DNA from 3 places in the Rhodococcus sp. 2G genome. Region 3 is predicted to be linked to each of the others. Evidence: riboswitches for the same ligand, from Rfam matches in the RefSeq annotation. Region 3 holds a riboswitch; each other region holds the start of a gene.
What was found. A riboswitch is a leader RNA that binds a small molecule or an ion and turns the genes downstream of it on or off. The one in region 3 is predicted to bind thiamine pyrophosphate.
Positions count from the first base shown of each region.

Region 1: another riboswitch for thiamine pyrophosphate. It lies ahead of thiO (glycine oxidase ThiO); the one in region 3 lies ahead of BO226_RS03520 (3-oxoacyl-ACP reductase).
Region 2: another riboswitch for thiamine pyrophosphate. It lies ahead of thiC (phosphomethylpyrimidine synthase ThiC); the one in region 3 lies ahead of BO226_RS03520 (3-oxoacyl-ACP reductase).

Region 1 covers NZ_CP018063.1:3,263,502-3,272,313, reverse strand. The annotation lists gene BO226_RS15405 (serine/threonine-protein kinase) at 1-321, opposite strand, end outside; gene BO226_RS15400 (glutamate ABC transporter substrate-binding protein) at 327-1,289, opposite strand; gene BO226_RS15395 (hypothetical protein) at 1,286-2,638, opposite strand; gene BO226_RS15390 (NUDIX hydrolase) at 2,776-3,627, shown strand; gene thiE (thiamine phosphate synthase) at 3,632-4,321, opposite strand; TPP riboswitch at 4,348-4,460, shown strand; gene thiO (glycine oxidase ThiO) at 4,457-5,521, shown strand; gene thiS (sulfur carrier protein ThiS) at 5,518-5,730, shown strand; gene BO226_RS15370 (thiazole synthase) at 5,723-6,508, shown strand; gene BO226_RS15365 (hypothetical protein) at 6,599-7,132, shown strand; gene BO226_RS15360 (ABC transporter ATP-binding protein) at 7,201-8,130, shown strand; gene BO226_RS15355 (ABC transporter permease) at 8,130-8,812, shown strand, end outside.
Region 2 covers NZ_CP018063.1:4,619,224-4,628,035, reverse strand. The annotation lists gene thiC (phosphomethylpyrimidine synthase ThiC) at 1-1,379, opposite strand, end outside; TPP riboswitch at 1,378-1,487, opposite strand; gene BO226_RS21985 (IS1380 family transposase) at 1,692-3,125, shown strand; gene BO226_RS21975 (MOSC domain-containing protein) at 4,227-4,955, shown strand; gene BO226_RS21970 (acyl-CoA synthetase) at 4,962-6,383, opposite strand; gene BO226_RS21965 (IclR family transcriptional regulator) at 6,531-7,268, shown strand; gene BO226_RS21960 (hypothetical protein) at 7,392-8,066, shown strand; gene BO226_RS21955 (helix-turn-helix domain-containing protein) at 8,066-8,284, shown strand; gene fahA (fumarylacetoacetase) at 8,385-8,812, opposite strand, start outside.
Region 3 covers NZ_CP018063.1:744,112-749,222, reverse strand. The annotation lists gene BO226_RS03525 (LLM class flavin-dependent oxidoreductase) at 1-989, opposite strand, end outside; gene BO226_RS03520 (3-oxoacyl-ACP reductase) at 989-1,753, opposite strand; TPP riboswitch at 1,808-1,899, opposite strand; gene BO226_RS03510 (stealth family protein) at 2,186-3,658, shown strand; gene BO226_RS03505 (phosphodiesterase) at 3,655-4,575, opposite strand.

The DNA.
Region 1 (8,812 bases), 2.5 Mb from region 3:
GCGGCGACGCTGGGTTCCGCGCGGCCGGATGCGGCGGTTCGACGAACGTTGGGAGGACGAACGCTGGGAGGACGAGCCGGACCAGATCGACGAGCGCTGGGTGGAGTCGGGCCGCGTGGCGGGGACGGGGCCGCGTTCGGTGGCAGGTCCGGCATCCCCGGCCGCCCGCGCGGTGGCCGGTCCCGAGTCGCTGGTCGACGGCTCGGTCGCGGGTCCGGAATCCGCTGCGCGCCTAGTGGCGGGCCCGGAGTTCACTGCCCGTTCGGTGGCGGGGCCGGAATCGGCCGACGGGGTATCGGCCGGTTCGGGTTCGTCGGACATGGCCGTCACTTCCGGTAGTTCGGTGTCGGGGGTGACGGAGTGGGACCGAGCACCCGCAGGTACTTGTCGTACAGCGCCGTCCACGTCCCGTCGGAGCGGATCCGTTCGAGGGTGGCGTTGACGAAGCGTACGAGCTCGTCGCTGCCCAGCCGGATTCCGATTCCGTACGGCTCCGATCCCAGGGAGGGGCCGACGAGTTCGAGATATGGGTCCTGTGAGGCGAGTCCGGCGAGGATCGTGTCGTCGGTGCTCACGGCGTCGACCTGCTGTTGCTGGAGGACGACGAGGCAGTCGGCCCACGACGGCACGGTGAGGATCGACGCCGACGGCTGCACTTCTCGCATCCGGAGCAGCGAGGTGGTGCCCTCGACGATGCACACGCGCCGGCCGGCGAGATCGGCGGCGGAGCGGATGTCGGATCCCCGGACGACGAGCACGCGCTGCTGGGCTCGGAAGTACTCGGTGGAGAAGTCGACCTTCTCGCGTCGGGCGCACGTGATGCTCATGGTCTTCGCGACGATGTCGACGGTGGAGTCCTGCAGCGCCTTCTCGCGCTCGGCCGACGACAGGATGCGGTAGTCGACGAGGTCGGGATCGCCCAGGAGGTCGCGGGCGATCTCACGTGCGATGTCGACGTCGAAACCGGTGATGCGCCCGGTCGCGGTGTCGCGGTAGCTCATGAGGTTGCTGCCGGTGTCGAGGCCGACGATCAGCCGGCCGCGCGTGCGGATCCGATCGATCGCAGGTCCGGTGGCGTTCGGATCCGGGGGAAGCGAGGCGGTGGGATCGCCGCAGTCGGGGGCGGGCGGTGTGGCCACCGACGACTCGAGCATCCGCGCGTTCTCGGGAAGCGGGAGAGAGGTCGTCGTCCCTTGGAGGCCGGGGGCGCGCGGTGGGGGGTCGGTCGCGCACCCGCCGGCGAGTGCGGCGACGACGCACAGGCCCGCGACGAGAACGCGCTCTCTCACTGGTACTCCTTCAACCGGGGCCGGAGACCGACCCACACGCCGACCAGCGCCACCGTCAGCAGCACCACCGACATCGGTGCGAGGCCGGCGAGGGTGCGGGAGGCGCGGAACTCGTTGTCGCGCAGTTCGGTGCGGGTGTCGTCGATTCCTTCCGTCAGGGCCGCATCGAGAGCGACGAACCGGGCGGTGGACTCGCCGGGACCTGCACCGACCGCGAGGACCGAGGCCGCTGCGTAGTCGCCGCGGACGAGGGCGTCGACCATGCGTGCATGCGAGTTGATCCATGCGTCGTGCGCCGACCGGGCGGTCTCCACTGCCTCGGCGCCCGCCTCGAGGGCGGAATCGCGACCGTACTCGTCGAGGATGTTGCCGAGCCGCGCCATGTTGGTCTCGAAGGTGTCGTCGTACGCGCCGGTCGTGTCGCGCCGGGCGATCAGCAGGGTCTCGGCGGTACGCGACTGCTGGGCGAGGATCCGGCCCTCGGTGAGATCGGCGAGCGGTGCCGCACCGCGCTCGATGGCGCGTTCGGTGGCACTCGACGAGGCCAGGCCCGCGACGAGCAACCAGCACAGCAGCGCGCCGGTCGCGCCGATCGCGACGAGGATTCCGGGATTGAGGGTGCGACGACTGCGGCGGCTCACGACGGCGTGCGCCACGCACAGGGCAGCGACCGTGACGAGGAGCAATCCGATCGCGAGCCAGGGCGGTCGCACCGCGTCGCGCTGGGTGTCCTCGACCGCGGCGACGCCGCGCGTGTGCAGTTCCTGCGCGGCGGGGAGCAGTTCGGTCTGCATCAGGTGCGAGGCCTCGCCGAGATATGCGGCGCCGACCGGATGCCCGGTGCGGTTGTTGGTGCGAGCCGTCTCGATGAGACCCGTGTAGACGGGCAGCAGCCGCCCGATCTCCGTCAGGTTGTGCGCGGTCTCGCGGTCGGCATCGGTCAGGCCGGTCGCCGCGATGACGAGATATTCCGCGGCCTCATTGGTCGCCCGGATGTAGCGACTGCGCACCGCCTCCGGTTCGAGTCCGCCCGAGATGAAGCCCGTCACGGCGGCGGCGTCGGCCACCGACAGCGCGCTGTAGAGATTCTGGGCCGCGCTGGCGAGCGGCTCGATGGACGCGAGGAGACGATCGTGGGTGGCCTGCCTGCCGGACACCATCGTTGCGGAGACCGCTGCCGAGGCGACGAGCAGCACGGTGAGCACCACCCCGAGGACCACCAACCGGACCGGCGTGGACCGGAGCAGGGCACGAGCGTCGTCGAACCGGGCGTCCGGAGTGTCCGTATCGGCGTCGTCGCGGATGTGGCTCTCGACAGGAGCGAAGGGAGGGGTGATCCGTACGTCCACCGGGCACTCCCTTCCTCGTGTCGAGCGGTCTGAGGGGAGCATATAAGCAGCCCGGCGGTATTGTTGCCGTCCACGGACGGCGGGGATCCGGTACCGGGTACAGGTCCGGGCGAGGGCGGGTCGGAGAGACGGACGCAATGCGTGGAGACGGTGACGGCTGGGCGGTCGGACCGGACGGCGAGAAGCGCTGGGGACGGCACGGCGCCGCAGGTCTGCTGCTGCGCGCTCCGCTCGCGGACGGTCGCCCCGCGGTTCTCCTGCAGCATCGGGCGGCATGGTCGCACCAGGGCGGGACGTGGGCACTTCCCGGTGGAGCGCGCGACTCGCACGAGAGCACCGTCGACGCCGCCGTGCGGGAGGCCCACGAGGAGGCCGGCATCGATCTCGCGGCCGTGACGGTACGCGCCGAACGCGTCACGTCCGGTCTCGCAGGCGGATGGACCTACACCACCGTCGTCGCCGACGCCACCGAAACTCTCGTGACCAGTCTCAACCAGGAGAGCACCGAACTGCGCTGGGTGCCCGAACCGGAGGTCGAGGCGATGCCGCTGCACAGCGGCTTCGCCGAGGCGTGGCCGTCGCTGCGCACCTCACCGGTACGCATGCTGCTCGACACCGCGAACGTGCTCGGAGCGAGCGGCCCCACCGGATGGTGGCGCGACCGCCCCGGCGCGACGAGCGCCCTGCTCGCCGACCTCGCCGCGGTCCTGCCCCGCACCGTCGAAATTCCCGACGGGACGTTCGGCTGGGTCCCCCGCGTCGAAGCGGTCCTCGAAGGGCATGCCCGCGACGCGACGATCGACGACGTCCGGATCCCGGTGCACAGCGCGGACGGCAGCGGCGACGACGAGCTGGCACGGCTCGCCTCCACCACGGCCGTGGTCGACCCCGGGGTGACGGTCGTGGTCACCGCGGATCGCGGCCTGCGCGCGCGGTTGCCCAGGGGCACGATCTCGATGTCGCCCTCGGCCGTGCTGGGCTGGCTGTAACGCCTCAGGTCGGGAGTGCGGCCTTCAGCGCCGCCGCGGCTGCCCGCGGATCGGATGCCTTCGTGATCGCCCGGACCACCGCGACCCGCGTGGCACCGGCGTCGAGCACCTCGGGGAGCCGCTCGAGATCGATGCCGCCGATCGCGAACCACGGCCGTGCCGGCTGCGACTGCGCGACCTCGCGCGTCACCTCCAGCCCCGCTGCGGTCCGTCCCGGCTTGGTCGGTGTGTCCCACACCGGCCCGGATGCGAAGTAGTCGACGCCCGCCTCGATGTCGGCGAGCGCAGCCTGCGCGCGGCTCGACGTCGAGCGGCCGATGACGATCTCGTCGCCGAGGATCTGCCGCGCGTGCCGCACCGGCAGGTCGCCCTGACCGAGATGCAGGATGTCGGCGCCCGACGCGAGCGCGATGTCGGCGCGGTCGTTCACGGCCAGGAGCGCACCGTGGCGTGCACACGCCTCGCCGATGATCTCGAGGGCGGCGAGTTCCTCGCGTGCCTCGAGGCGTCCGAACTTCTTCTCGCCGGCCGAGTCCTTGTCGCGCAACTGGACGATGTCGACCCCACCGGCGAGGGCCTCCTCGACGAACCGTGCGAGGTCGCCGGTGTCCCGGCGAGCGTCGGTGCACAGATACAACCGGGCGGTCGCGAGGCGGCCGCGCGGGTCGGGATGGTTGCCGCGATAGGTGGTCACGACCAAGACGGTAGCCTCTAAGCAGAAAGTGACGACACGGGAGTCCCGAGGTTCGCGGGGCTGAGAGGGGGCCTGCCGGCCCCGACCGTTATGACCTGACCCGGATCATGCCGGCGCAGGGAGTGAGGTGGACCAATGGCAACTGTGGCCGTCGTGGGTGGCGGAGTGATCGGGCTGTCGATCGCATGGCGCGCGGCCCGCTCGGGGCACATCGTGACCGTGCACGACCCGAATCCCGGCAGTGGCGCCTCGTGGGTGGCCGGCGGGATGCTGGCCCCGCTGTCCGAGGGCTGGCCCGGTGAGGACCACGTGCTGTCCCTGGGTGCGGCCTCGCTCGACCGCTGGCCCGGATTCGCGGATGCACTGCGCGCGGAGACCGGCGTCGACGTGTTCACCGCCGAGGAGTCGCTGACTGTCGCGCTCGACGCGGCGGACGCGGCCGACTTGCGGACCGTCGCCGAATGGGTCGGGGAGCGGGGGCACGAGATGCGTCTGCTCTCCCGTGCGGAGATCCGGGAGTTCGAACCGTCGCTCGGCCCGAAGGTGCGTCTCGGACTGCTCGCGCCCACCGAGTCGTCGGTCGACAACCGTACGCTCGTCGACGCCCTGCGCGTCGCGGCCACCGCGGCCGGGGTGCGTTTCTCCGACGCCGCCGTCCACGATCTCGCCGACCTTCCCGACGATCAGGTGGTGCTCGCCGCCGGCTCGGCGTCGGCGCGACTGTGGCCGGGCCTTCCGGTCCGTCCGGTCAAGGGCGAGATCCTGCGCCTGCGGGTGCGGCCGGGCGCGACTCCGCCGCCGCAGCGCACCGTGCGCGCGAGTGTCCACGGACGCCCCGCCTATCTGGTGCCCCGCCACGACGGCCTCGTCGTGGGCGCCACACAGTACGAGGCGTCCGACACACAGGTCACGGTGGCCGGGGTGCGCGATCTGATCGCCGACGCCGAGAAGATCTTTCCTGCGCTCGGCGAGTACGAACTGTTCGAGGCGAGTGCGGGCCTGCGCCCGATGACCCCCGACAACCTGCCGCTGATCGGCCGGCTCTCCGATCGTGTCGTCGCCGCGACCGGCCACGGCCGCAACGGTGTGCTGCTCACGCCGCTCACCGTCGACGCGGTGCTCGCCGAACTCGGTGGGCGGTCGCTGGCCGACGCGCAGTACGCCTGTCCTGGACGAATTACGGAAGCGAGTGTGGGATGACGAACGTATCCGTGGGCATCACCGTCAACGGTGAGGACAAGTACTACGACGCGGCCCCGACCGTGTCACAACTGCTGAACGAGCTCGGTCTGCCCGAGAAGGGCATCGCGGTCGCCGTCGACGGTGTCGTGTGCCCGCGTGGCCGCTGGTCGGAGCCGGTCACGCGCGGAGCGAGCATCGAGATCCTCACGGCGGTCCAGGGTGGCTGACACACACGATCCCGGCGCCGACCTGCCGCAGCTCACCATCGCCGGCCGCACCTTCGGATCGCGGCTGATCACCGGCACCGGTGGCGCGGCGAACCTGGCCGTGCTCGAGGAGGCACTCGTCGCGTCGGGCACCGAACTGACCACCGTCGCGATGCGCCGTGTCGACGCGGCCTCCGGAACCGGTGTCCTCGACCTGCTGCGCCGCCTCGGCATCGAACCGCTGCCGAACACTGCCGGGTGCCGCGGCGCGAAGGAAGCCGTGCTGACCGCGCAGCTCGGGCGGGAGGCGCTGGAGACCGACTGGGTGAAACTCGAGGTCATCGCCGACGAACGGACGCTGCTGCCCGACGCCATCGAACTCGTCTCCGCGGCCGAACAACTCGTCGACGACGGCTTCGTCGTCCTGCCGTACACGACCGACGATCCCGTCCTCGCGCGGCGCCTCGAGGACGTCGGTTGTGCCGCGGTGATGCCGCTCGGCTCGCCGATCGGGACCGGCCTCGGTATCTCGAACCCGCACCACATCGAGATGATCGTCGAGGCTGCGGGTGTGCCGGTGATCCTCGACGCGGGAATCGGAACCGCCTCCGACGCGGCGCTCGCGATGGAACTCGGTTGCGACGCCGTGCTGCTCGCGACCGCCGTCACCCGCGCGAAGGATCCGGCGCTGATGGCGTCGGCGATGCGTCACGCCGTCGAAGCGGGATTCCGTGCCCGGCACGCCGGCCGGATCCCGAAACGCTTCTGGGCCCAGGCATCTTCGCCGATGGAGCCGTGACCGGTACGGGAAGCCCCTGAGCACCTTGGTGTTCAGGGGTTTCCGATTGTCGCGCGACGGGTTACCGATCGGTCTGTACGATCCCCGGGCATGACAGTTGCACACAGAATTCTCGCTGCCGCCGCTGCCGGGCTCATGGGCACTGTCGTCGCCGTCGCGGCGCCGGGTGTCGCGGGCGCCCAGGAACCGTGTCAGATGGGCTGGTCGAACACCGGACCGAGGTCGTGCGCGACGACGGAGTTGTCCACGCCACCCGTGCTGACATTGGGCGACGGCATCTGCGCCGGCATCGTGCGCGCCGGTGGAACCGCCTTCGACGGCCCGCTCTACGAGTACTCCTCGGCGCCGGGTGCCACCCACGGGATCGAACTGCGGATCACGCAGGGCTACTCGCTTCTCGGCGAGTGGACGCCGAGCATCCTGAACTGCGACGTCACCGTCGCTTTCGACTGGCACAACCTCGACACCGGTGCCCGCGGTACGGAGACCCGCTTCGTGCCGGCCTTCCACACGAGCACCCGGCCGTTGGTCATGCACGTGTTCCCCGGGCCCGGCCGCGTTGCCCTGACGATGCGTACCGAGCGACCGAGCATCCCGGTCACCACCGAGGTCTTCGTCCCCTGACGCACCGCGTGCGGCTCCGGGGAGTGTGATCGGATGCGCTCGCCGGAGCCGCACGTAGGGTGGTGCGCATGATCGAAGTGACCGGCTTGACCAAGACCTTCGGGTCCACGACCGCGGTCGACGACCTGACGTTCACGGTCCGTCCCGGCATCGTCACCGGCTTCCTCGGCCCCAACGGCGCGGGGAAGTCCACCACGATGCGCATGATCCTGGGGCTGGACCGGCCGACCTCGGGAACCGCACTGATCGAAGGGAAGCCGTACAGCGAGCTGACACGGCCGCTCACCACCGTCGGGGCGTTGCTCGACGCGAAGTGGGTGCATCCCAACCGGTCGGCGCGGTCGCATCTCGCCTGGCTGGCCGCGTCGAACGGTCTGCCTGCCTCGCGTGTCGACGAGGTTCTGCGCCAGGTGGGACTGACGGAGGTCGCGGGCAAGCGCGCCGGCGGCTTCTCGCTCGGCATGTCGCAGCGACTCGGTCTCGCCGCCGCACTGCTCGGCAACCCGCGCGTGCTGCTGTTCGACGAACCGGTCAACGGCCTCGACCCCGAGGGCATCGTGTGGATCCGGAGGTTCATGCAGGCGCTCGCCGCGGAAGGCCGCACGGTGCTCGTGTCCAGCCACCTGCTCTCGGAGATGGCACAGACCGCCGAACATCTCATCGTCATCGGCCGTGGACGGCTCATCGCCGACACCTCGGTGAAGGCGTTCGTCGACCGCGCGTCCGACTCGTTCGTCGTCGTGCGCAGCCCGCAACTCGACGAGCTGCGCACCGCGCTCACCGAACGCGGGCACACTGTGCGGGAGGACGACGGTGCCCTGCACGTCTCGGGCGCTCCGGCGGCGGAGATCGGCGAACTCGCTGCGACCCGGTCGATCGTGCTGCACGAACTCGCGGGACGCAACGCGTCGCTCGAGGAAGCGTTCATGAAACTCACCGGTGGCGAGGTCGAATACCACGGATCCGGAGTCGACGACGTCATGAAGGGTGGACTGTGATGAGTACGGCGCTCGACACACTGCGGGCCGAACGGATCAAGCTCACGTCGGTGCAGTCACCGCTGTGGTGCACCCTCGTCATCGTCGCCCTCGGCCTGGGTCTGGCCGCGATCCTCGGGTCGGTCTCCCGCGCGTCGGCCGGGATGGACGACGAACTGGGACGGTTCTATCCGACCGTGGACGTCGCGGTCAGCGGCGTCACCGGCTTCGGTGTGCTGGTGCTCATGATCCTCGCGGCACTGTCGGTCACCAGCGAATACCGTTTCGGGGTCATCCGCACGACCTTCCAGGCCACCCCGAACCGCACCATGCTCCTGACGATGAAGGCCCTGCTCATCGGTGTGCTGGGCGCGGTGCTGACACTCGCGGTCTCGTTCGGTGCCTTCTACCTCGCGAAGGCACTGGCCGGGCCCGACGCAGGTCGCGAACTCGTCCTCAGCGGCGACACGGCGTGGCGCGCGGTCTACGGCACCGCGATCTACGCGTTCCTGTGCGTCTTCCTCGCGGTCGGTGTGGGCACGCTGTTGCGGCAGTCGGCCGGCACGATCGCGCTGCTGATGCTGTGGCCGCTGCTGCTCGAGTCGTTGTTCGCGCTGTTCGGTTCGGTGGGCCGCGAGATCCAGCCGTTCCTGCCGTTCGCGAACGCGAACAACTTCCTGGGTATCGGGCAGGGAATCGAATT
Region 2 (8,812 bases), 1.4 Mb from region 3:
GCGGCGATCTTGTACGTGATGACCCCGGTCTTCACGTCGTCCCGATTCGGCAGTCCCAGATGCTCCTTCGGGGTGACGTAACACAGCATCGCGGTGCCATGGCGGGCGATCTCGGTGGCCCCGATCGCGGAGGTGATGTGGTCGTAGCCCGGAGCAATGTCGGTCACCAGCGGCCCCAGGGTGTAGAAAGGCGCTCCATGACATAACTTCTGTTGACGCTCCACATTTTCCCGCACCCGATGGATCGGGATGTGGCCAGGGCCTTCGACCATCACCTGAACGTCGTGAGCCCAGGCACGGGTGGTCAGTTCGGCAAGAGTGTCCAGTTCGGCGTACTGCGCGGCGTCGTTGGCGTCGGCGATCGACCCCGGTCGCAGCCCGTCCCCGAGGGAAAATGCCACGTCGTAGCGGGCGAAGATCTCACACAGTTCGTCGAAGTGGGTGTAGAGAAAATTTTCCTCGTGATGGGCGAGGCACCAACCGGCCATGATCGACCCACCTCGGGAGACGATGCCGGTGAGCCGCTCGGCCGTGAGCGGTACGTAGCGCAGCAGCACTCCGGCGTGGATGGTCATGTAGTCCACACCCTGCTCACACTGCTCGATCACGGTGTCGCGGAAGATCTCCCACGTCAGCGCATCGGCCTGGCCGGCGACCTTCTCCAGAGCCTGGTAGATCGGCACCGTGCCGATCGGCACCGGGGAGTTGCGAATGATCCATTCTCGGGTGGTGTGGATATCTTCGCCGGTGGACAGGTCCATCACAGTGTCCGCGCCCCAACGGGTGGCCCAGCGCATCTTGTCGACTTCGTCGACGATGGAGCTGGTCACCGCTGAGTTGCCGATGTTGGCATTGATCTTCACCAGGAAGGACTTGCCGATGATCATCGGCTCGGACTCGGGGTGGTTGACGTTGGCGGGGATGATCGCCCGACCCGCCGCCACCTCCGAGCGCACCAGTTCCACGTCGCAGTTCTCCCGCAGCGCCACGAACCGCATTTCCTGGGTGATGATCCCCGCCCGGGCATAGTGCATCTGCGTGACCGTCCGGCCTGTCTTCGCTCGCACCGGGACAGGTCGGGGCCCCTTCCACTCCTGGGACGCCTCTCCACGCCGCACAGCCGAGCGGCCATCGTCGAGCAGATCCCGTTCTCGCCCCGGGTAGTGCTCGACGTCGCCGCGAGCAGCAATCCAGTCGGAGCGCGTCGGCGGGAGCCCGACCAGCGGATCGCTACCGGGACCTGCAGTGCGGTAGACCTGCAGCGGCGGGTTCGGCACCCCGCCGGGAGAGTCGTTCAAGCGGATCTCTGTGACAGGTACACGCAGGTCGTGTTCCTCGTCGTGGACATAGCTCAGGGCATGCGAATTGGATGCACTCATCGGAATCGTTCCTACTTCCTTCGCCGGCATTACCCGGGCAGGTTCGACGGTCGCAGGCTGCCTCAGCCCGATCTCAGCCCCTGCAATGGGGCTCCCGTGGGGACGTCACAGACCCTAACACCCGACTCGTCTCGCTGCAGATGTAGCTGGTCCGGTCGTCGGAGCGGTGCGAAGTCGGCCCGTCCTGTACGCCCGGATACACCGATTCGGTTGGGGTGGCGAGCGGGTCGTAACGACGAAATGCCCTGCCGTAGTGGAAGAATCGATCTTGTCTAGGGATCAGTTCACACCACACCGGAGGGCATCTCGCAGATGCAACTATCTCACACCCGGCCCGTCGCCGCGGCGAGGTTCGACGACCCGAATCTGATGTCGACCGCGGGGCTGGTCCCGGTGATGGCGTTGGCGCAGGCCAGCGGCCTGCTCACCCTGGCCGATCAGCACCTGAGCGTGCCGACCGACAAAGGTGCCAACGCCGGCTACAAGGTCGGGTCCCTGATCGGTGGGATGGTCGCCGGCGCCGACAGCATCGCCGACCTGGCACTGTTGCGGCACGGGGCGATGGAGACCGTCTTCGACCGCCCCTATGCACCGTCGACCCTGGGATCGTTTCTTCGCCAGTTCAGCTTCGGACACGTCCGGCAACTCGACGCCGTCGCCTCGCGGTTCCTGGGCAACCTCGCCGAGAAGACCCCACTGGTCCCCGGCATCGACACCGGGCGAGTCCTGGTCGATATCGACGATTCGATCATCGAGGTCCACGGCCACGGCAAACAAGGCTCCGGCTACGGCTACTCCGGCGTGCGCGGACTCAACGCCCTCATCGCCACCGTCACCACCGAGACCGCTGCTCCGGTGATCGTCGGCCAACGCCTGCGCCGAGGAGCGTGCGGCTCCGCACGCGGGGCCGCCCGGATGGTCTCCGATGCGCTGGCCACCGTCGACCGGCTGCGTTCCCAGGCCGGCGGGGCGGACGGCCACGGCGCGTCGAAGCCCCTGGTCCGCGGCGACTCCGCTTTCTACGGCTATCCCACCATCGGGGCCGCGCTCCGCGCCGGCGCCGATGTCTCGGTGACCGTGCGCCTGACCTCCACCATCAAACGTGCGATCGCCTCCATCGGCGACGACGAGTCCTCGTGGACGCCGATCCAGTACACCGACGCCCTCTACGACGAGGGCACCGACACCTGGATCTCGCGGGCGGAGGTCGCCGAGATCCCGTTCACGGCGTTCGCCTCCCAGAAGAAGGCCCACCACGTTGCGGGACGGTTGGTCGTGCGGCGTATCCCCGACCTGCGACCGAAGAAAGACCAAGGTCAGGGCACGTTGTTCGACATCTGGCGGTTCCACGCGTTCTTCACCACCACCGACCCCGACGACCTCGATACCGTCGCCGCCGACAAGACTCACCGCCAGCACGCCATCATCGAGCAGGTGCACGCGGACCTGAAGAACTCCGCACTCGCCCATCTACCGTCGAACTCGTTTCCGGCGAACGCCGCGTGGCTCGTCTGCGCGGTGATGGCGTTCAACCTCACCCGCGCCGCCGGGACCCTCACCAGCGATCCCAAACTGACGAAAGCGACGACCGGCACCCTCCGCCGCACCATTGTCTCGGTCCCCGCCCGCGTCGCCTCCTCGGCGAGACGGTTGACGCTGCACCTCCCGCAGAACTGGCCGTGGGAAACAGCGTGGCACAACTTGTTCGACAACACCTTCGGTCGCGCACACCCGATCGTCGCCTAACGCCCAGGACATCTGCCCACCCTCAACGCGAAAGCCCCAGTGGAACAACCCGACACGAGAGGTCGGATGCTCAACCATGCCCACACACCGTCCCATGCCACCCAACGAAACTCGCTGCGATCAGGCCAGCGAATCGGTGCATCCGGGGTACGAGCTACGAGGAGGTACTCTTCTGAATGTCATCGACTGTTGACTCGAGGAGATCGGGACCTTGTCCGCACAGCTGGCCTTCGATGGGGACTGCTGCACGATTCGGTGACAGTTTCGGTCACGCAGCCTGTGCGACCGGTGTGGTCATGATGGTTTCGAACTCGACCGGCGTCGATCGGGGGAGAGGCAGGTCCGGGACACCAGCAGGTCGACGGTCACGCCGAGAGGCCGTAATGCTTCGGCGATCTCTTCGAAGTGTTGCGCCGAGCGAGAATATCGGTCGGGGCCATGAGGACCGCCTGAAAGCCGCCTTCGATTACCAGTAACGCAAACGCAGTGGCTGCCAGGGCGGGGGCCTTTCCGGCGCCGACGTCTCCCTGCAGCAGCCGATTCATCGGCCGGAGGCGGTCATGTCGGTGTGGATATCGGCTATCGCCCGCAGCTGTGCACCTGTGGGGTGTACGGCAGGCCGGCCAACCATGCATCGAGCAGTCGTCCGGTGGGCTTGTGGGCGATGCCGACTTCTGCGGCTTGTGCGTTTCGAAGCACTCCGAGGGCAAGCTGCGACCGCAGGAGTTCGTCATAGGCCTGTCGGTCCCGTCCCTTTTCTGCGTGCTGTTCGGATGCGGGGACATGGACAGCGCGTAGCGCGGTCAGCCGCGACGCCGGCTTCCGTTGAGCCAGCAAGGTCGAGGGATTCGGGTCATCCAGCTTCGGGAGTCGGCGGCGTGCATCGACCGCGGCACGGCGCAGCATCCACGTGTCCACCTCATGTTTCTGCGATTGGGGTAGATCGCGAGCAGTGGTGCGGTGGATTCGCTCATCGGTTCCAACAGTGGTGAGGTCATCTGCAATGCGCCGTTGAAGAACATGGCGGAGACTCGGGTGTTTTCGTCCGCGAGTTGGAATCGCACGTAACATTTTCCCCAGTTCCCCGTATGCTCACGAGTCGTGCGTATCGATCAGGTGTGGCGTTATCCGGTGAAATCGTTCGGAGGAGAACGGATCGACGCCGCAGCGATCGAAGCGGACGGTGTGCGCGGCGACCACCTGTGGGCGCTGGTCGACGCCGAAACCGGAAACATCGCGAGTGCGAAGCGTTTCCGACGCTACGGACTGCTGTTGACCTGCTCCGCACGACTTCTGAACGACGACGACCCCCGCGATCCGGCGGCACTCGAGCTCACGCTCGCCGACGGCACGGTGGTGCGCGGCGACGATCCCGAGGTCGACGACCTGCTGTCGAAGCTGGTTGGTCACGACGTGCGGCTCGAACCGCGCGACCGCACCTACGACGAGGCGCCGTTGCATCTCGTCTCCCGCTCCGCGGTCGAAGCGCTCGGCACCGGCGACCCCACCGATGTCGCGTTGCGGCGGTTCCGGCCGCAGCTGGTCGTCGACACTCCGGACACGACCGGTTTCGTGGAGGACGAATGGGTCGGCCGACGGGTGTCGGTGGGCTCGGCAGTCCTCGAACCGCACAAGCGCACCGCGCGGTGCGTCATGGTGACGCTCCCCCATCAGGAGGTTCCCGCGCGGCGCGACATGCTGCGTGAGGTGATGACCGCGCATCAGGTGCCCAATGTGCCGGAGGGCAAGCCGATGCCGTGCATCGGTGTCTACGCGACCGTCCCGACTCCCGGCGACATCACCGTCGGCGACGAAGTCCGGATCGGGTAGACCGGGTCACTTCCCTGCGAGGTAGTCCTCGACGAGAAGCTTCTTCTGCACCTTGCCCATGGCGTTGCGCGGAAGAGCGTCGACGGTGCGGATCTCGCGGGGGCGCTTGTGGATCGACAGGGTCTGCGCGACGAAGTCCGAGAGTTCGCCCGGATCACGGAGATCCCCGACGACGTAGGCGACGATCCGCTGTCCGAGATCGTCGTCCGGCACACCCACCACCGCCGCCTCCTGCACGCCGGCATGGTTCAGCAGCGCATGCTCCACCTCGCCGGCGCCGATCCGGTAGCCGCCGGACTTGATCATGTCGACCGATTCGCGGCCGACGATGCGGTGGAAACCCTGGTCGTCGATCACGGCGATGTCGCCGGTCTTGAACCAGCCGTCCTCGGTCATCGACTCGGCGGTCTTCTCGGGGTTGTCGAGGTAGCCGTCGAACAGGGTCGCGCCGGACACCTCCAACTGGCCGAGGGTGTCGCCGTCGTGCGGCACGAGGTTGCCGGCCTGGTCGCGCAGGCGGGTGGAGACGCCCTGGATCGGCAGTCCCACCCAGCCGGGCCGGCGCTCACCGTCGTGGCGGGTGCTGATCGTGATGATCGTTTCGCTCATTCCGTACCGCTCGATCGGCGCGGAGCCGGTGAGGGCGAGCATGCGCTCGAAGACCGGCACGGGCAGGGGTGCGCTGCCCGAGACCAGGAGGCGTGCGGACGACAGTGCGCGAGCGGACGATTCGTCGGCGACGACCCGCGACCACACGGTGGGAACACCTAAGTAGAGCGAACCACCCGCCGCTGCATAGGCTTCGGGCTTCGGTCGCACCGTGTGCACGAGCGACGAGCCCTGCCGGAGCGCACCGACGACGCCGAGGATGAGTCCGTGGACGTGGAACAGCGGAAGTCCGTGGACGAGAGTGTCGTCGGACGTCCAGTTCCACGCCTCGGCGAGGCCGTCGAGGCCGGCCGCCACGGCGGACCGCGAGAGCACGACTCCCTTGGGGGCACCGGTGGTTCCGGAGGTGTACATGATCATTGCGGCGCTGCCCGGGTCCGCCTCGGCGTGCGAGGACGACGAGCGCGCGTTCGCGTCGACCGGGATCGCGGGCAGGGTGACGTCCTCGGGGGCAGTGCCGAGCCACACCTGCGCACCCGAGTCCTTCAGGATGTGCGCGCGTTCGGCCGGACCGGAATCCGGCGGCACCGGCACGGCGGCCACACCGGCCATGAGGCATCCGGTCGTGGCGATCACCGTCTCGATGCTCGCGGTGGCGTCGATGGCGACCCGCGAGGAACCGGCGACCTCGTCGGCCACCGCGGCGGCGGCTGCGATCAGTTCGGAACGGGTGAGCGATCCGTCTCCGACTCGGACGGCACTGCGGTCGTCGCCGCCTGCTCCGGACTCGGTGAGCGAGGTCAGCAACGGCACGGGCATGGTGGTCATCGGTGGGTCCCTTCTCGACGTCCTGCCGGACGGTGTCGCGCAGCGTATGGTCCATATTGTGGACCGATGTGCTACGATGCAGTCCGGCTCAACCTATATTCCGTGACGCCTGCCGTCAACGACGCGTGAAAGGTTCCGATGAACAGCGTTCTCACCGCACTCCGCGTGTTCGAGGAGGTCGCGACCACGCAACCGGTCGGGCTGTCGGAGTTGAGCAAGCGCCTCGACGTCCCCAAGAGCACCGTCCAGCGATGCCTCAGGACCCTCGCCGAGGCCGGCTGGCTGCGCCCCTCGACGGCGAACGCCGGGCAGTGGGTCATTACCGGCCGCGCGTTCAGCCTGGGCAGTGCGACGTCGTCCGGCGACGACCTACGCGAGGTCGCACTCCCGGAACTGAACCGCCTGCAGGCCGAGACGGGTGAGACCGTCCATCTCGCCGTGCCGGACGGGAACGAGCTGGTCCTGATCGAGCGACTCGACAGTCCCCATCAGCTGCGCGCCTTCCTCGCCCTCGGCACGCGCCTTCCCCTCCACGCCGCGTCGACCGGCAAGGCCTATCTCGCGTCGCTGCCCGACGAACGGATCGAAGACTTCCTCGCGACCGAACTCCCATCACTGACCGAGCGCACCGTCACCGAACCGGCGGCGCTGCGCGAGGAGATCGCCGAGATCCGCGCCCGCGGGTATGCCGTGACCGAACAAGGGCTGCACGACGGCATCGCCGCCGTCGCCGTCGCGCTGCGTGGGCGCGGTGGCACCGTGCGCGGTTGCTTCAGCATCTCCGGTCCGGCTTCGCGGCTGACACCCGACCTCTTCGCCGACTACGGCGCGAAGGCGCTGGCAGCGCGGGACGCGATCGAGCGTCGCCTACCCTGATCCGCTCCGAGCAGGACTGGCGGGCGCCCCCACCTCTGGACATATCGTTTATCGATAGGTATAACGATTATCGATGGTATCGACAATCGATAGCCCCGCCGTCCGGCGAGTTCGGAGACGACCATGAATTCCACCCACGACACCGACCGCCCCCAGGGCCCGGGCGCCGAACCCGACACGCTCTCCCCCACCGAGACGTCGAAGAAGGACCGCACCGATCTGCGGGCGTCCCTCACCGTCTTCGCGCTGACCTCACTGATCGTGCTCTTCACCTATGTCCGCGACCTCGCGAGCTCCCTCGGCGACGGCATCGTGACCGCGCGGGTCCGGTTCGACGACGCGGCAGCGGCGCCGGTGCTGTCCACCCCGAACGGCACCGACCTCCAGACCACCTCGACGACGGTGATCGACGTTCCGACCGACACCCTCTCACCCGTCAGCGTCGGCCTCCTCCGCGCCGGGGAGGCGGTACAGACGTTCGGTTACCTGACAGCCCTGGCCCTGCTGAGCTGGATCGTCGTGCGATTCGTCCGGGGCCGATTGTTCGACCGGGGTGTCATCCGGCTCGTGTGGGTCACGTCGATGGTGGCGATCGCGACCATCATCGTCCCGATGATTCCCCGCACGCTGGGCACCAACATGTTGATCCGTGACGTGGACATGAACGAGGTCCTCTCGAACGCGCCTCTCGGACCGGAGTTCTGGTACGCCTACGTCTTCTGCATGGTGATCTCGGCCGTGGGCGTGGTACTGCGGATCGGCAGCCGCATGGCGCGCGACAACGAAGGACTCGTCTGATGCCTCCGGACACCGAGCATGCCGTCCGGTGTCATCTCGACGAGCTGCTGGCCGATCGGGGCATGACGCTCACCGAGTTGGCCGACAAGGTCGGCGTCAGCGTGGTGAACCTGTCGGTACTCAAGAACGGACGCGCCCGCGCGATCCGCTTCTCGACCCTCACCGCCCTGTGCCGCGTACTGGATTGCTCTGTGGGCGACATTCTTTCGGTCGACTGACCCACACCGGAAAACAGCGATGCCCGAAACCTCGTGGGTTCCGGGCATCGCCGATCGGCCCGGCCGGTGGCTCTCCGGCTGACGCACGGACCTGTTTCCTCTATTCCCCGATCGCGGGAAGAATGCGGGTGCGGACCTCACCGAAGCCGATGCGGGTCCCGTTCGGGCCGGGCGCGGTGGCAGAGATGGCGATCTCGTCGCCGTCCTCGACGAAGGTGCGCGTCTCGTCGCCGACCTGCACGGGTTCTGCTCCGCCCCAGGTCAGTTCGATGAAGGCGCCGCGCTGGTCCTTCTCCGGGCCCGAGATGGTGCCGGAGCCGAACAGATCACCGGTGCGGGTCGCGGCACCGTTGACCGAGGTGTGGGCGAGCATCTGCGCGGGCGACCAGTACATCTGCGCGTACGGCGGGCGCGACACGACGTGCCCGTTCCACTCGACCTCGAGATCGATGTCCAAGCCCCACTTCTCGGTGCCCTTCAGGTACGGCAGCGGTTCCGGGTCCTGCACCGGGGTGTCGATGCGGGCGG
Region 3 (5,111 bases):
CCGGTGAACTCCTCGATGGGTGGCAGGTCGTCGACGGGAGCGTCGAGGTCGTGGCCGGTGTAGTCCTGACCCGTGAAGACGCCGAGCTGGGTGACGGCGGCATCGACGTCGAGGAGCGCATCGAGTTCCGCCTTCTTCGCCCACGCCTCCTCCTCGGTGCGACCGACGTAGGTGACGAGTCCGGGCAGGATGGCGACCGTACCGGGATCCCTGCCGGCCGCGGCGATCCGCGCGCGCAGGTCGGTGGCGTACTCGATCGCCGCGGTCATGTCCCACGCGACGGAGTAGACGGCCTCGGCGTGGCGGGCCGCCAGGTTGCGCCCGGTCTCCGACGCCCCCGCCTGGAACAGCACGGGTCGGCCTTGCGGGCACCGCGGCACGGTCAGGGGACCGTCGACGCGGAAGTGCTTGCCCCGGTGATGGATCGGACGGATCGCGGAGGAGTCCAGGAACCTGCCGCCGACCCGGTCGACGAGGACACCGCCGTCGTCCCACGAATCCCACAGTGCGCACAGCACTTCGATGAACTCTTCCGCCCGGGCATATCGCTCCGTGTGCGGCGGGAGCGCGTCGAATCCGTGGTTGCGCGCTTCCTCGTCGAACATCGAGGTGACGATGTTGGCTCCTACGCGGCCACCACTGATGTGGTCGAGCGAGGCCAGCATCCGTGCCGCGTGGAACGGCGTGAAGAAGCTTGCAGAAACGGTGGTGACCAGACCGATGTGCTCGGTCGCGCGCGCCATGGCCGCCAGCGCGGTGAGGGGTTCGAGGAACCAGGTGGTGCCCGCCGTGTACTTCGGGTTGACGCTGTGACCGTCCGCGAAGAACACGGCGTCGAGGCGTCCTCGTTCGGCGGTGCGGGCGAGTTCCTCGAAATACGTGATGTCGCCGATGCGTTCGGCGGCGGAGTCGGGATGGCGCCATGCCGCCGAGTGGTGCCCGACGCCGTAGAGGAAGGCGTTGAGGTGGAGGGTGCGTGGTCCGGTCATCAGTTCATCACCAGTCCCCCGTCGACCACCAGGTTCTGCCCGGTGACGGCCCGCGACCAGTCGGAGGCGAAGAACAGCACCGCGGCCGCGAGATCCTCGGGGGTGGTGACCTTCCGCAGCGGCGTCGACGACGCGATGAGGTCGAACACCGCTTCGGGGGTCGCCGACGATGCGTCGGTCGTGCGCAGCAGCCCACCGGAGACCATGTTGACGCGGATCCCGTCGGGGCCGAGGTCGGCGGCGAAGGTGCGGGTCAGCGACAGCAGCGCGGCCTTGGCGGCGGTGTAGTCGTGGTACGGGACGACGGGGTGCTGGAACAGGTTGGTGCCGATGTTGACGACGCTGCCGCCGCCGGCTTCCCGCATGCCCGGCAGCGCGGCCTGGATGACGTTGACGGCACCACCGACGACCCCGTCGAACTGGGCACCGAATTCGGCGTATCCGATCTCGTCCGCCTTGGCGCGGGCGTCGCCGTTGAACGAGAAGTCGGGCAGGGCGTTGTTGACGACCGTGGTGACGGGTCGCCCGAAGTGCTCGCGGGCCCGCGCGAACAGCGACTCGACGTCGGCGCGGTCGGTGACATCGGCTTTCAGAGCGACGGCCCGCTCGGGTCCGATCTTGTCGGCCAGTTCGTGCGCGCTCTCGCCGCTGCGCCGGTAATCGAGAACGACGGCGGCTCCTTCGTCGGCGAACGCCTGCGCGATGCTGTGGCCGAGGCCGCGACCGGCACCGGTGACGAGGACGACCTGGTTCTGCAATGACATCTTCTGTGCCTTCCCTGTGTCGGGAAGGGTGCGTGAGGGCGACAGACCTCAGGCCTGTCGCCGGCTCGGCATCCCTTCGCTCGCATAATCGAGATCAGGTTCGACGGGTGTTCTCTCAGCCGTGTCCGGCACCCCGTGTCGAGTCCTGCGCACAGGTTACACCTCGGGATCTCGACCCCGTCGAGACCGTCGGCGTCGGCATTCATCGGATCGTCACATCACCGACCCGGGAACTTAGCTCAGATCGGCGTTAAAATGAGCCTTTCCTGCCCCGATCCGTGAAAGGAGATTCCGACGCACACGCCGGCCCCCTACAACGCTCCCTACGTCTCCCTTTCCCAGCAGGTCGGAGACGCCCCGCCGCTCGACCGTGCCCCGGTCCGCGGACCCGCGCGCCACGAGGACGTCGTATGGTTCGAGGATCGCTACGCGATCCCCATCACCACCACGACGCCCGACGAAGCGCAGATCGAGGACGTACTGCTCCTGCGCCGCGCCCTCGACCGGGCGCACATCGACTACCTGCTCGTCCGCGACGACAGCGACCGCCCGATCCTGGCGATCGACCGTGCCGATCGGAAGAGATTGCGTGCCGCGCTCGCCGAGGGATGCGCCGACGAGCCGTTCTACTCGAAGGCTGTCGGCTCCAAGCGACGCCCGGTTCCGGTGTCGGACGGACGGCTCTCACGCGACAGGAAGGACCGCGTGTTCCGGCTGTTCCGCCCGCGCGTCGAGCTGACCAGCGGGTTGCGGTACGGCGCGTCGAACGGTGTGGACATCGAGCTGTGGACCTACACCGACGACGAGGTGATCATGCCTCGTCCGAACGCCCTCACCCGCACGGTCGCCCTGCGCGACGAGATGCGCCGGACGACGGTCGAGCGGTACGGACAGCTGTGGCCCACGATCGAGGGCATGTTCGACCGCCACCCCGGCGACATCCCGTTCGAGATCGACCTCGTGTTCTCGTGGGTGGACGGGTCGTCGAAGTCGTTCCAGGCCAAGCGCGCGAAACTGATGCAGAACTACGTCGTCGGCGAAGGTGACGACTCGCCGGCGCGCTACCGGCAGATCAACGAACTCAAGTACGCCCTGCGTTCGGTCCACATGTACGCGCCGTGGGTGCGGCGGATCTTCGTCGCCACCGACTCGCCGCGACCGGCGTGGCTCGCCGACGATCCGCGTGTGACGTTCGTGCGGAGCGAGGAGTTCTTCGCCGACCCGTCGGCGCTGCCCACCTACAACTCGATGGCGGTCGAGTCGCAACTGCACCACATCCCGGGGCTGTCCGAGCACTTCCTGTACTCGAACGACGACATGTTCTTCGGTCGCCGGGTGAGCCCGAGCCTGTTCTTCTCCGGCGGGGGTGTCAGCAAGTTCATCGAGTGCGACGTGCGGATCGGGCTGGGTCGGAACGACCCGTCGCGCAGCGGATTCGAGAACTCCGCCCGCATGAACCGCAAGCTCCTGCAGGATCGCTTCGGGGTCACCATCACTCGGCACCTCGAACACACCCCGGTCCCGTTGCGCAGGTCGATCATGGCGGAGATGGAACGCGAGTTCGGGGACGAGTTCGCTGCGACGGCGGCGAGCCCGTTCCGGGCGGCCGACAACATCTCGGTGACGAACTCCTTCTACCACTACTACACGCTGCTGACCGGCCGCGCGGTGCAGCAGACCACGGCGAAGGTGGAGTACGTCGACACCACTGTGAAGTCCGGTCTGCGACATCTGGACACGATCCTGGCGCGCCGCAATCTCGACCTGTTCTGCCTCAACGACGGCAGCACGCCCGAGGTCGACCTGGAGCTGCGCACCGCGAAGGTCACGCAGTTCCTGGAGCGGTACTACCCGATCCCGGCACCCTGGGAGACCGGCCACCCGGGCCGACCGGACGTCGGTTAGATCCGAACGGTGAGGTCGGGGTTCTCGGGGATGCGGATGCCGGCTTCGGCCAGACGCCGCGCCGCGTCCTCGGCCGTGTGGGGCTGCCCGGCGGTGGCGTAACTTCCGCTGGGCACCACGGAGTGCACGATCGTGTCGGGATAGACGTGCACGAGGTTGAAACCCTGCGCGCCGTCGTGCCCGCGCTGCGAACCGACCGGGACGTTCAGATCCTGGGTGTAGCAGGTCGACGAGGCGACGGACACCGGGATGCCTGCGAAGGTGGCCGAGGTCGAGTAGTGCAGGTGACCACCGAGGATGGCGCGGACATCGGTGCCGCGCAATACTTCGGCGAGGCCCGCTTGGTCGCGCAGTTCGACAAGGACAGCCATGTCGAACACGCTCGGCACGGGCGGATGATGCAGTGCGAGAACGGTACCGAACGGGACGGGTGTCGAGAGTTCGTCGGCGAGCCAGGTGAGCTGGTCGTCGGTCACCTCACCGTGGTGATGGCCCGGGACCGAGGTGTCGAGGCTGACGATCCGAAGTCCGCCCACGGTGTGGACGGCGTCGATCGGTGCGCCGAGAGGCGCTTCGTCGAGCAGCTCTTCACGGAAGGTCGCGCGGTCGTCGTGGTTGCCCATCGCCCACACGATCTCGGCGTCGAGCGCTGCGGCCAGTGGTTCGACGAGTCCGCGGAGCTTGCGGTAGGCGTCGGGCTGGCCGCGATCGGCGAGGTCGCCGGTGAACACCAGGGCGTCGGGTCGGACCCGGGAGGCCCGGATGTCGTCGAGGATCAGGCCGAGGCGGGTGTCGGCGTCGACGGTGCCGTAGAGGAGTTCGTCTCCACCGACGAGGTGGGTGTCGGTGAGGTGGAGCAGCGTGTGCGAAGGTCTGGGGTATTCGGCAATTCGTTCAGGGGCCGGAGAACTGCCCATGATCTCTCACTTCCATTCGCCCGTTTCGGGCACTCGATCGCCATCAACGGTAGCGATTGTGTTTCCACGACTCCATGGCTTCTGGATCACATCGAGACCCAGACCCCGCGGCGAACAGCGTGTCATTGCCTGGTGACCTGCGGAAACGGACAGCCGCTTCAGCCCTGGTGATCTGGCTCACAACAGAGGGTCGTTCACGGACCGGTCGTTGACGCGGTGAACCGGGGCTCGCCCCGCGTGTTACGGCAGCGAACCCCGGTTCGGCGCGCGAACAGGGTCGACGGACGTTCGGCGTCCGACACACGACTGCCGTTCCCTCTCGACGTCCCCACCGGGAGTGCCATGGATTCACCACTACCCATCCCGGCGAGGGGCGTCATGATCCCCAAACATGCAGCCGCCTCCCGCGGTGGAGCAGTGCACCCTCCTCGGGGACATCGTCTTCGAGGAAGCGAGAAACGCGCCGAACCGGGGTTCGCCGCCGCTGTAGCACGCGCGAACCCCGGTTCGGCGCGTCAACGGCCTCCCAACAGGAG